One region of the Lysinibacillus sp. NPDC058147 genome, then DNA from elsewhere that is predicted to be linked to it. Evidence: riboswitches for the same ligand, from Rfam matches in the RefSeq annotation. Region 1 holds a riboswitch; each other region holds the start of a gene.
What was found. A riboswitch is a leader RNA that binds a small molecule or an ion and turns the genes downstream of it on or off. The one in region 1 is predicted to bind S-adenosylmethionine.
Positions count from the first base shown of each region.

Region 1 (3,173 bases):
TGGACGGATAAATAATTGATGAGCGAAAAGATTGTGCCAAGCATATTCATTGATTACTTGGATGCTTAATTGTGAATCTTTGTCAGCACCAGCAAAGCCTTTGAATACGAATAATTCGTCACGTTCTTTTAAATATTTTACTACTTTTACATATAAGTTATCGAACACTTCAGAAGAAATTGGTCGGTTAACTTTGCCCCAGTCAATTTTATCCTTTGTGCTATCTTCTTCTACCGTATATTTATCTTTAGGTGAACGACCAGTGTATTTGCCAGTTTCTGCACGAACTGCGCCATCTACTGTTAACATAGCTTCACCACGAGAAGTAGCCTTTTCAGCTAATTGTGGTACTGAAAGTTGAACATTAATGTTACCGCCGCTTAATAATTCCTTCAGTTCGTTTGCAATTTCTACTGAATTCATCGATTAAATACCATCCTTTTTTATAGTATTCCCTAGAGTTCGAGGGAGATTTTCTTAATTTCAAAATTAGTATAACACAATTGCTTAAATAATCTATACTAATTAAGAAATTATTTTTCAGATTTTATTACTTTTCAAGAAAACGACAAAAAGTAAATAGATTCGTTTTTATATTGCCTTTTACCCTATTTATTATAAGTGATCACACAATCACTTTCGACACAGCAAAAATGCATTTGGAAGCTTTTGTTGACATGAGGTTCGCACAGGATGTGAAGTCTTAGCTGTTTTTAAAGTTGGAGCTTGTGTCAACTGAAAAGAGGCTAGGATCATATTCATCCACCACATGTTCTGTAGCCACAAAATGTGCTGTAAAGGGTCACACATATGTTAACACATGATGTGAGGTGGAGAATAGGGATTATTTTGTTTCAAATTACAGCATAATCCAAATTACATAACCCATACTTTCTTTATAAGAATACAATCAATTATGTCCCAGCAATTGCGTCTGGAATCAGCTTTGTGTCAACGTGATGTCGGTCATTCAGTCTGTGTCGCTGTCGCACAGATAAATTGTTAGAGGACGTGGCGTTCTTAGACTGAGTTCCTCTATTTCAGCGGTTTTTTGAACATCCGCTGAAATAAGTGAAAAATATTTGACAACGTTCGACCTTTTCCGTATTATGAGATATTGAACGGATACTCTTATCCCGAGCTGGTGGAGGGTCAGGCCCTATGAAACCCGGCAACCTGCATGAAACATTTCACGACATGCGCTGGTGCCAACCTGATGCAAGGGGAAACCCCTTGAACGATAAGAGTGAAAGGTTATGAAGTCATTATTCCTTTCCTCATGTTAAGTAAACGTGGGAAAAGGATTTTTTTATTGTTAAAAACGAATATAAAGGTAAGTATATAGTCCTTTCCTTATTAAATGACGGATCTTTCGAAACCCTCGTGTTAAGAGCAGCAGCTGTTTTATTGTGCGAAAGTGCGACGACAGCAACAACGGCTTAAGAGTTCAATCTTTAGGAGCGGACTTGACATGGGTAATGAGTACCGTATTAATTCGCAAATATTATTTGTAAAAGTAATAGGAGGAAACCAAATGACAAACCGTCGACTGTTTACATCAGAGAGTGTAACAGAAGGACATCCAGACAAAATTTGTGATCAAATCTCGGATGCCATTTTAGATGCAATTTTAGCAGAAGATCCAAACGCACGTGTAGCGTGTGAAACAACAGTAACTACAGGCTTAGTTTTAGTAGCAGGAGAAATTACTACTTCTACTTATGTAGATATTAAAGGTATCGTTCGTGATACTGTAGCAGAAATCGGTTATACACGTGGGAAATATGGCTTTGATGCTGAAAACCTAGCAGTACTTGTTGCTATTGGTGAGCAATCACCTGATATAGCTCAAGGTGTTGACCAAGCATTAGAGGCGCGTGAAGGCTCTATGACAGATGCTGACATTGAAGCAATTGGTGCAGGTGACCAAGGTTTAATGTTCGGTTATGCATGTAACGAAACACCAGAGCTTATGCCATTACCAATTAGTTTAGCGCATAAATTGGCTCGTCGTTTAACGGAAGTACGTAAATCTGGTGAACTAGCATATTTACGTCCAGACGGAAAAACACAAGTAACTATTGAATATGATGAAAACAATGTACCAGTGCGCGTGGATACGATTGTAATTTCAACACAGCATGACGAAGAAGCTACACTTGAGCAAATTCAAGCAGACTTAAAAGAATTCGTTATTGCTCCAGTTGTTCCAAGTGAATTACTTGATGCCGATACTAAATATTTCATCAACCCAACTGGCCGATTCGTAATTGGTGGTCCAAAAGGGGATGCTGGTCTAACTGGACGTAAAATCATCGTTGATACATACGGTGGCTATGCACGTCATGGCGGAGGTGCTTTCTCTGGTAAGGACGCAACTAAGGTAGACCGTTCAGCGGCGTATGCAGCACGCTATGTGGCAAAAAACATCGTAGCAGCTGGTTTAGCAGAACGAGCTGAAGTACAACTAGCTTATGCGATTGGTGTTGCACAACCTGTATCTATTGCTGTTGATACATTCGGGACAGGAAAAGTTGCGGAAAGTGAAATTGTAAAATGGGTACGCGAGCTATTTGATCTACGCCCAGCAGGGATTATTAAAATGCTTAACCTTCGTCGCCCTATTTATAAGCAAACTGCAGCATATGGTCACTTCGGTCGTACAGACTTAAATGTACCTTGGGAACAAACAGACAAAGCTGACGCATTAAAAGAAAAAGTAGGCTACTAAGCTATTCAGCTAAAGTAATGAAGTAGCTAGAAAAATATTTTAAAATAACTTTTACAGAAAGGGGCTCAACATTCTTATAGCCCCTTTCGCTGTTTTTATCGAAAAAGAGAAGCTCCTAATCATAATTATGTATGGTTCGTCTGTTCAAGCAAACGTGGAGCTGTTGAAATAGCTATTTATTTTCTGTTTGAAGAGATTTATAGTATTGTCCTTTTTCTACATATTCACGTATGATGCGTTCCATATCTTCTTTATCTTCATCATTCAATTCTCTTACAACCTTTGCAGGACGACCTAATGCTAAGCTATTTGGAGGAATGACTTTGCCAGGAGGTACTAGACTACCCGCCCCAATGAATGCACCCTCTCCAATCTCCGCTCCGTCTAATACTATAGAGCCCATACCTATTAAGGCTTTTTTACGAATCGTGCAGCTATGTAA
Region 1 covers NZ_JBHVUJ010000001.1:26,338-29,510, forward strand. Annotated here, with positions in the region: gene pckA (phosphoenolpyruvate carboxykinase (ATP)) at 1-423, opposite strand, end outside; SAM riboswitch class I at 1,129-1,247, shown strand; gene metK (methionine adenosyltransferase) at 1,535-2,731, shown strand; gene ACFVT8_RS00140 (gamma carbonic anhydrase) at 2,904-3,173, opposite strand, start outside.

Region 2 (3,173 bases), 1.0 Mb from region 1:
AAAGTCAAAATAAACTATAGAACGAAAACATTTGAACCAAAGTTGGTAAAATGGTGATATTTTTGAATCCATATAACTATAGAATTATATCTAAAATGGTGATCACATGATACACTTTTCCATATAGACAATTTAGTAAGGGGTCTTTACGTTGAAATCATTTTTAGCTGTTGGAATTGGCGGATTTTTGGGTGCCATCTGTCGATATAGCCTTGGTCAAGCACTTTCAAATAACGGTGGTTTTCCATTTGCGACACTTATCATAAATTTAATTGGCTGCTTTTGTTTAGCATGGCTATTTACAACGTTTACAAAGCGTACGCCTATTATTTTAGGAATTGGCACTGGCTTTTTTGGTGCCTTTACAACCTTTTCGACATTTTCTTTAGAAACGCTATTACTTCTACAGGATAGTAAATGGCTACAAGCCGTTCTTTATATTTTAGTGAGTGTTTTTGGTGGTTTAGCTTGTGCATGGCTAGGATTTAAGCTAGCAAAGGAGCGCATCGTATGATAGTTATTGGAATCGGTGGATTTTTGGGTGCACTAACGAGATTTTATCTAGGAAAATTGATTGTCCACACATACCCATGGGCAACATTTTTGATTAATATAACGGGTTCTTTTGCGCTTGGCTTTCTTTTTGCATTACATCTAAGTGATTGGATATGGCATTTTTTAGGACTGGGTTTTTTAGGGGCCTATACGACTTTTTCGACATTCGGCTTTGAATGTTTGCAGCTCTTGGAGCAGAAAAAATGGAGACAAGCGATTGTTTATATAAGCACTACCGTTTTATTCGGTTTATTTTTCGCTGCACTTGGCTTTTTCTTTGTGTAGCAGCATTTACGAGAAACTAGAGGTGATTTTTTGACACAGCCATCAATTGAACAATTACAAGCGCTCGAGGCTGAAATTGAACAAACACTATATACTTTAATCGAACTAGAGCTAGAAGAGAACTTTCCAGAAATGAATACCCGCTTTGCACAATTACTTGCTAAGGTCCAGGCTGCACAGTTAATTGATTATAAACTTGACGTCCTCGTGGATCCTCAAGCATTTGCAACAGAAACATGTACGCTACTACAAAGTTTAATAGAGGCTAAAGCAAGACCACATAAAAGACAACGCCTCCTAACACATCGAATGATTTTAAAAATATGGCTGCGTAAAAATCAACGCTTTATGACTGAATTTTTACCACAAATGTTTTAGGCGTCTCTCGGTCTAAAGGGCGCCTCCTTTTAAAGTTTATTTAAACACTCCTTTCATTTCCTCCTCAACCTGTTAAATTTCTACAGCAGTACAAAGAATTGTTGTTTTATCCCCTCAACCTCTACCATTTATTCCAATTTTAATCAAAAATATTTCAGAATTAAACTTTGAAGTAAAGTTTGAATAAAAATATGTTGCAAATATTGATTTTTTATTTTAATATTTATTATTGTGAAAAAAGAATAATAATTTTTGCTTCTTATCAAGAGAGATGGAGGGACTGGCCCGATGAAATCTCGGCAGCGGAACTTAGAATTAAGTTACTGTGCCAAATCCAGCAGGCAAAGGCTTGATAGATAAGAGGAGTGTTTTATATATAAGGCCTCTTCTTGTTATTTCAAGAAGAAGCCTTTTTTCGTGGGAAAGAATGGACAAAACGTGTCCGATTTTATTTTTTGGAGGTAGGACAATGAAGAAAGGGAATCCATGGGCGCTGATCCCATTTGTTGTTTTTTTGATTTTATTTATTGGTTCAGGGGTTATTACAGGTGATTTTTACGCCTTCCCTGTCATTGTAGCCATTTCCATTTCAGGTGCAGTGGCTCTGGCGATGAATCGAAAAGAATCATTTTCGCATAAAGTTGATATTTTTTGTAAAGGCGCAGGCAATTTAAATGTCATGCTAATGGTTGTTATTTTTCTCTTGGCTGGGGCCTTTTCAGAAGTAGCAAAAGGCATGGGGGCAGTGGAATCCACTGTTAACTTTGCATTATCGGTCGTTCCACCAAACTTGCTTGTCGTTGGCCTGTTCATCATTGCCTGCTTTATCTCTCTGTCAATGGGTACGTCGGTAGGAACAATTGTTGCACTGGCGCCAATCGGAGTTGGGATAAGCGAGCACATCGACCTTTCCATGGCTTTAGTAATGGCAGCGATTGTTGGCGGTTCGATGTTTGGCGATAATTTATCCTTTATTTCAGATACAACAATTACTTCCGTTCGTTCACAAGGCGCACAAATGAAGGATAAATTTAAGGTGAATTTTTGGATTGTGCTGCCAGCAGCAATTGTAACGAGTATTATTTTAGGGGTTATCACAATGGGTGAAACGGGACAAGTCGAGCATTTAAGCTATAGTTGGATAAAAATTGTTCCCTATGTTTTGGTTATTATTTTAGCGTTAGCTGGAATGAATGTTTTCCTTGTTCTGACATCTGGGATTGTTCTCGCCGGGGCGGTTGGCTTAGCAGATGGCAGCTATCATTTAATGGGCCTTTTTCAAAAGATCGGCGAAGGAATGTCAGGCATGTATGAAATGGCATTCCTTGCAATATTAATAGCTGGCATGGTAGAGATTATAAAGTTTAATGGAGGAATTGACTTTCTGCTTCACCTTGCGACACGAAGAATTAAATCGAAAAAAGGTGCTGAGTTTAGTATTGCCGGCTTAGTGGGTCTAACAAATTTATCTACGGCCAATAATACGATTGCTATTTTAATTGCTGGTCCGCTTGCAAAAAATATTGCTGAACAGTATGAGATTGAGCCGAGAAAGTCCGCAAGTATTTTAGATATTTTCTCCTGTACGATCCAAGGCATTTTGCCATACGGAGCCCAATTCCTGGCAGCCGCAAGCGTAGCTGGAATTTCGCCAGTGAGCATGCTGCAATACTCTTTCTATCCAATCCTTATAGGAATTTGCGGAATCATCGCTATTCTCATCGGATACCCGAAAGAAAAGAAAGCCTGAGCTTCATCACTAAAAAGATATTGATTTACCATTAAAATAATCCAATTGTTTTGAAAGAAATAATCAAAACGATTGGATTTTTTTATTTGGGGCTATTCATTTTTAAGATCGAGTCAATACTTAAAAGTTACAATTGCACTTTCTCATTAGTTGATTCGTAACGTCCATATTTGACCATAAATCCAATTCCAAGAATAGGTCTAAT
Region 2 covers NZ_JBHVUJ010000001.1:1,053,661-1,056,833, reverse strand. Annotated here, with positions in the region: gene crcB (fluoride efflux transporter CrcB) at 152-514, shown strand; gene crcB (fluoride efflux transporter CrcB) at 511-840, shown strand; gene ACFVT8_RS05060 (hypothetical protein) at 871-1,218, shown strand; SAM riboswitch class I at 1,475-1,581, shown strand; gene ACFVT8_RS05055 (Na+/H+ antiporter NhaC family protein) at 1,688-2,968, shown strand.
Region 2: linked by a shared signal. The riboswitch ahead of ACFVT8_RS05055 (Na+/H+ antiporter NhaC family protein) and the one ahead of metK (methionine adenosyltransferase) in region 1 are both predicted to bind S-adenosylmethionine.

Region 3 (3,173 bases), on a different contig from region 1:
CATCAGAGATTGAAAAGCTAATGACAGCTGAGCAATACGAAGAAATGATTGCAGAATAAGACAAGCCTGAATTAGAAAAACGTCGGAAACTACCGACGTTTTTTATTATCTTCATTCATCCTGTCATTACAGTAAGTGTGGTGAAAGCAAGTATATTCCTTTATCAATAGGTGTCTAACTGTATCAACAACAAGGTTTATTGATATAATGAGTTATAAGGGATATGTCTAAATGGGGGTGGCGTGATGGTCGAGGGAAAATGCTTAATTGTCGAAGGCCGATCGGATAAGCTTCAAATTGAACCTATTTTAAATGAAGATGTTAAAATACTTTGTACGAATGGTACAATCGGTGTGCATCAATTAGAAGAGTTGCTTGATCCATACGAGGGATGTGAGCTTTTTACGTTTTTTGATGCAGATACATCGGGTGATAAACTACGAGCATTAATGGACAGACATTATCCAGAGGCAGAGCATTTACGTACGATGCCAACATATAAGGAAGTTGAGACAACTCCGAGAAAGGTGTTAGCAGCGATATTACTTCGTGCACACTTCTCAATCCATAATGAATATATTTTGTAAGGTTGCGTGAAAAATGATGGAAGAATGGTCAAAAGAGCAGTGGGACGCAGTTGTCCAATCAGGTGAAAAGGCTGCCTTTTATTTATATACGCCAATGTGTGGAACGTGTGCAGTTGCATCGAAAATGATGACGATTGTTGAGCAATTGCTGCCACAGCTACAGGTCGGTAAAGCGAATATTAATTTTATAGAGCAAATAGCTTATGCTCATAAAATCGAAAGTGTACCATGTTTACTCGTATGTGAAGACGGAGAAGTGACAGAAAAGGTTTATGCCTTTCAATCCGTACCATATTTATACGAATTGTTAAAAAATTAATTGACTGAATATTAATAGCGTGGTAAAGTAACAAATATATTAAAAAAACAATAAATATATCGAACTCTTATAAAGAGCGGCGGAGGGAAGTGCCCTATGAAGCCCGGCAACCATCACAAAGTGAAAAGGTGCCAAATCACCCAAAGATTTATCTTTGACAGATGAGAGAACGGTTTAGCGTATAAGATACGTGACCCCTTCTACTTGTCTATAAGTGAAGGGGTTTTTTTAACTTCTTTCAACACCCGCTGAAATAGAAGAACTCAGTCTAAGAACGCCACATCCTGTGGCAACGACTGAGTGACCAACGTCATGTTGGCCTAAAGCCTCCGGCAGATGTCACGGAATCGGAAAGGAGTGCTTAGGGGATATTAGCCTAAAACCATCGCATCCATGCGATAACGGCTAATTGACCTGCATTGGTGCTGTGTTGCTGACGCTTCGCTTTCGCACAGACAAATAGACGTTACTGTCCGCTGCGTTAGCACTACGCATTCGCGCAGAAAACATCTGCAGGCCTAAGCACAAAGCCGATTCCGGACGCAATTATGCCGAGGCATAATTGATATAAGAAAAGGAGAATTCGCTATGATCAATCTTCAAAATATTACGAAGAAATACAAAACCGCGAATGGCGAATTAATAGCTGTCAAAGACGTCAACCTTTCTATTAATAAAGGTGAAATTTTCGGCATTATCGGCTATAGTGGCGCTGGTAAAAGTACAATGATTCGCTTGTTAAACGGCTTGGAAAAGCCTACATCCGGTACGGTGACGGTTAACAATCAAGAATTTTCATCCATAAAGGGGCAAAAGCTCAGAGATGCTAGACAAAAGGTCAGTATGATTTTCCAACATTTCAACTTACTTTGGTCTAGAACTGTTGAAGAAAACATCGCTTTCCCACTAGAAATTGCAGGTGTTCCAAAAGCAAAACGTGAAGCACGTGTGAAAGAATTAATAACTTTAGTTGGCCTAGAAGGGCGCGCTAAAGCATATCCATCACAATTATCAGGTGGACAAAAGCAACGTGTAGGTATCGCTCGTGCACTTGCTAATAATCCAGAGGTATTGTTATGTGATGAGGCAACATCCGCACTCGATCCGGAGACAACAGATGCTATCCTTGATCTCCTTGTCGATATTAACGAACGATTAGGTTTAACGATTGTGTTAATCACACATGAAATGCACGTTATTCGCAAAATTTGTCATCGTGTAGCGGTTATGGAAGCTGGAGAAATTGTAGAACGTGGTGAAGTATTACAAGTATTCCAAGCTCCACAAGCTGCCATTACGAAAAAATTCGTTTCTCAAATTACAGATACGAAGGAAACACAGGATACTGTGGCACAAATTAAAGCAAATTACCCTAATGGACAACTTGTTAAGCTAATTTTTGTAGGTGAAAAAACGGAGCAGCCTGTCATTTCACATCTTGTGAAACAGTTTGATGTAGAAGTAAGTATTGTACATGGGAATATTTCGCAAACGAAAAATGGCGCGTACGGTACACTTATTGTGCAAATTGAGGGCTCAGAGTCCAATGTTGCTGCTGCACTTAGCTACTTAAATACAGTCGAAGTACAAACGGAGGTGATTGCAAATGCTAACTAGTCTTTTTCCGAATGTCGACTGGGAAAAATTGTGGGACGCTACGTATGAAACATTGTACATGACAACAGTTTCTACGGTTATCACATTTATACTTGGATTAGTAATTGGAATCTTATTATTTTTATCAAGTCCCAACCAATTATGGGCCAATAAACTTGTGAACTTTTTAACGGGCTCAATCGTTAACATTTTCCGTTCGATTCCATTTATCGTTTTGATTATCTTATTAATTCCATTTACGAAGTTTTTACTCGGCACAATTCGTGGCGCAGATGCGGCTTTACCAGCACTAATAATTGGAGCTGCACCATTCTATGCACGAATGGTATTAATCGCCTTACGTGAAATCGATAAAGGTGTTATTGAAGCAGCTCGTTCGATGGGTGCCAAAACATCAACGATTATTTGGAAAGTATTAATTCCAGAATCGTTACCAGCGCTTATTTCGGGTATTACTGTAACGGCTGTAGCACTTGTTGGTTATACTGCGATGGCAGGTATTATCGGTGCAGGTGGTCTAGGAAACTTAGCATTCTTAGATGGTTTCCAACGTAATCGCACAGATGTAACTTTAATGGCGACTATATTAATCTTAATAGTTGTATTTATTATCCAATGGATTGGCGACATGATTACGATCAAAACAGATA
Region 3 covers NZ_JBHVUJ010000005.1:234,932-238,104, forward strand. Annotated here, with positions in the region: gene gcvH (glycine cleavage system protein GcvH) at 1-59, shown strand, start outside; gene ACFVT8_RS16650 (toprim domain-containing protein) at 246-587, shown strand; gene ACFVT8_RS16655 (thioredoxin family protein) at 604-906, shown strand; SAM riboswitch class I at 971-1,074, shown strand; gene ACFVT8_RS16660 (methionine ABC transporter ATP-binding protein) at 1,495-2,523, shown strand; gene ACFVT8_RS16665 (methionine ABC transporter permease) at 2,513-3,173, shown strand, end outside.
Region 3: linked by a shared signal. The riboswitch ahead of ACFVT8_RS16660 (methionine ABC transporter ATP-binding protein) and the one ahead of metK (methionine adenosyltransferase) in region 1 are both predicted to bind S-adenosylmethionine.

Region 4 (3,173 bases), on a different contig from region 1:
TTATTGTAAAAAAACTAGTATGTGAAATACCCTCTATTTATAGCGATAATGGGCAGTTACGAGAAAATATACGGTCACACTAAAGACAAATATATCCAAAAGATATTATTTTTTCTTAAATGCAGAAGTCACTTTAGGTTCAGTTCCTATCATCAGTCGCTTAATATTTTCAATATGCAAAATGATAGCTATACCAAAAAGTAATAGGGCTAAAATCGTTGGGCCAACTCCAGGAATCCATAAATAAGTGGCTGTACAAAAAACGAGATAAAATTCTAGTACACCAACAATTAAATAGTTCGTCACGAAAGATAAAATAACAAATAAAATGAGTGCAAATAAGCCTATTTTCCAATCAATCGCAAGTAATATTCCTATGATTGAAGCAGTTCCTTTACCGCCATTGAAGCCCATATAAAATGGGAAATTATGACCTAGAATGACACCGGAAGCTACGATATAGATGAAGAGCCAAACTTGTATTTCTGTTAATTGTGTTATATCTGCTAAATACACATGTGCGCCGATTATAGCTGCAACGCCTTTGCCGATATCGATTAGTGCAACTAATATGCCGTATTTCCAGCCAAGGGAAAGTGTTGCATTAGAGGCGCCTGCATTGCCATGACCAGTCTTTTTTAAATCTACCCCGGATAAAAACTGAGCAACTTTAGAGCCGTGAATACAGCCAATTAAATAACCAGCAAGAAGAAAAATAATAACGGCTTTTATCATAAAAATTCTCCTTTCTAAATAATGATCTCATCAATAAAAGTTAGGGATGACAAGCGAGGAGATGGACGAAAGCTAAAAGCATCACGTTCTGTGATAACGCTCGTGACAACATCGTGTTGCTCGCTACGTTTGCACTGCGCTTCCGCACAAACAACATCTTTTAGCCTGACACCCCCAGAAAACGCTCAATAGAAATGGAAATTTAACCCATGTTATGGTGATGTAAATAATAAATATCTAGAATAGTGTATGCGTTCGTATTACGTAAAAAAGCAGACAGAAGTTTCGGAAAAAATAAAATTTTAGTGTTGACAGAGAAAAAGTCTATGTTTATACTTTGTAACAACGATGGAAATTGAATCTCATACTCTTATCAAGAGCGGCGGAGGGATAGGCCCTATGATGCCCGGCAACCAGTAAGTGACGAACTTGCTAAGGTGCTAATTCCTACAGATTCTTACTTGGATCTGGCAGATAAGGGGAGGAAAACTTGCAACCGCAACCCTCTTCTTAGCTGAAGAGGGTTTTTGTTTTCTACTAAAAAAATCCTCCTCATCTCCGGTACCATCGTAAAAAAATAACCATTTGGAGGTATACAATGACAAAATTTAAACCAGAAACATTGCTGTTACACGGTGGCCAAGAGCCAGACCCGGTAACAGGATCTCGTACAGTACCCGTCTATCGCTCAACGGCTTTCGTTTTTAAAGACACTGCTCATGCGCAACGTCTTTTTGCCTTAGAGGAAGCTGGCAATATTTACACTCGTATTACAAACCCAACTGTAGATGTTTTTGAAAAACGCGTCGCTTTATTAGAAGGCGGTACAGCAGCAGTAGCACTTTCATCTGGTGCGGCAGCAATCGCGTTTTCCATTTTAAATCTTGCAGGAGCAGGCGATGAAATTGTTGCAGGTAGCTCTTTATACGGAGGTACTTATAATTTATTCGCAAACACACTACCAAACTACGGTATTAAAACGATTTTTGTAGATGAAACAAATCCAGAAAATTTCCGAGCAGCTATTACTGATAAAACTAAGGCTGTGTTCGCTGAAATTTACGGAAACCCAAGTTTAAAGGTATTAGATATTGAAACGGTAGCAAATATAGCACACGAAAACGGCTTGCCATTAATTATTGATAGCACATTTGCTTCACCATATGGCTCTACACCAATTGACTTCGGTGCAGATATCGTTGTTCATTCCGCAACAAAATGGATAGGCGGCCATGGTACAACTTTAGGTGGAGTTGTAGTAGATGCAGGGAAGTTCGATTGGACTCGTGGGCGTTTCCCAGGCTTTACTGAGCCAGATTCTTCTTATCACGGTTTGCGTTATGGTATTGACACAGCAGAGGCTGCATTTGCCACAAAACTGCGAGTGCAATTGCTACGCGACTTTGGACCAACATTAAGTGCTGATGCGGCATTTAATTTATTACAAGGTTTAGAAACGCTTCATTTGCGTATTCCTAAACACAATGAAAATGCTTTAGCAGTAGCCGAATATTTACGAAACCACCCATCTGTGGAATATGTAAATTATAATGGCTTAGAAGATTTTGCTACGCATGATTTAGCGAAAAAATATTTAAGAAATGGCTTTGGTTCTGTGCTTACGTTTGGCATTAAAGGTGGACGTGAAGCAGGGCGTAAATTGATCGATAGTGTGGAATTATTCTCGCATGTAGCAAATGTAGGGGATGCCAAATCGTTAATTATTCATCCAGCATCTACTACACATCAGCAACTATCAGCTGAGGAGCTAATCCAAACTGGCGTAACCGAGTCGCTCATTCGCTTATCAATCGGTTTAGAGGCAGTAGAGGACATTATTGCAGATTTAGAACAAGCTATTGAACAAGTAACAGCTTCACAACAAAAAGTAGAAGCTTAATAAATAAAACTTATTGGCTAATGCTGTAGCGTTTACGTATTTTCTCATTCGATTGGCCTCATTTGGTAATGCGTCAAACGTTGCTGCATCATCCGCTCACCTCATTTGGTGAAGTAACTGAAATTTTATAAAATTAATACCTAGTAATTTTATAAGTATTATTGACTTACTAAATTCCTTGTTTTATACTAGGAAATAAGAAAAGTGTTCGAAGGGCTACCAACCTAGAACCAATTTAAAGCGCCGACTTGTTGTTCGGTAAAGTGTTTCAGTCAATGCTCAAACTAATTTAGTTTCATAAGTGCTCCCCCACTTTTGAATATATATGAAGAGGAGTAGTTACTCAGCCAGTAGCTACTCTTATCTACAAAACTGATGATAAAGGAGTGTTTTAAATGGGAAATGTGTATAGTGCGCAAAACATTGCATCTTATCTTATTTATGAATTAAATGAAGGTCATGTGTTTGTGAACAACATGTCCATTCAAAACATACTTGCGTCAGTTGAGCTTAAATGGCAAGAGATCTTTGGACATTC
Region 4 covers NZ_JBHVUJ010000017.1:37,079-40,251, reverse strand. Annotated here, with positions in the region: gene ACFVT8_RS24160 (glycerol-3-phosphate acyltransferase) at 106-735, opposite strand; SAM riboswitch class I at 1,103-1,216, shown strand; gene ACFVT8_RS24155 (O-acetylhomoserine aminocarboxypropyltransferase/cysteine synthase family protein) at 1,334-2,635, shown strand; gene ACFVT8_RS24150 (hypothetical protein) at 3,031-3,173, shown strand, end outside.
Region 4: linked by a shared signal. The riboswitch ahead of ACFVT8_RS24155 (O-acetylhomoserine aminocarboxypropyltransferase/cysteine synthase family protein) and the one ahead of metK (methionine adenosyltransferase) in region 1 are both predicted to bind S-adenosylmethionine.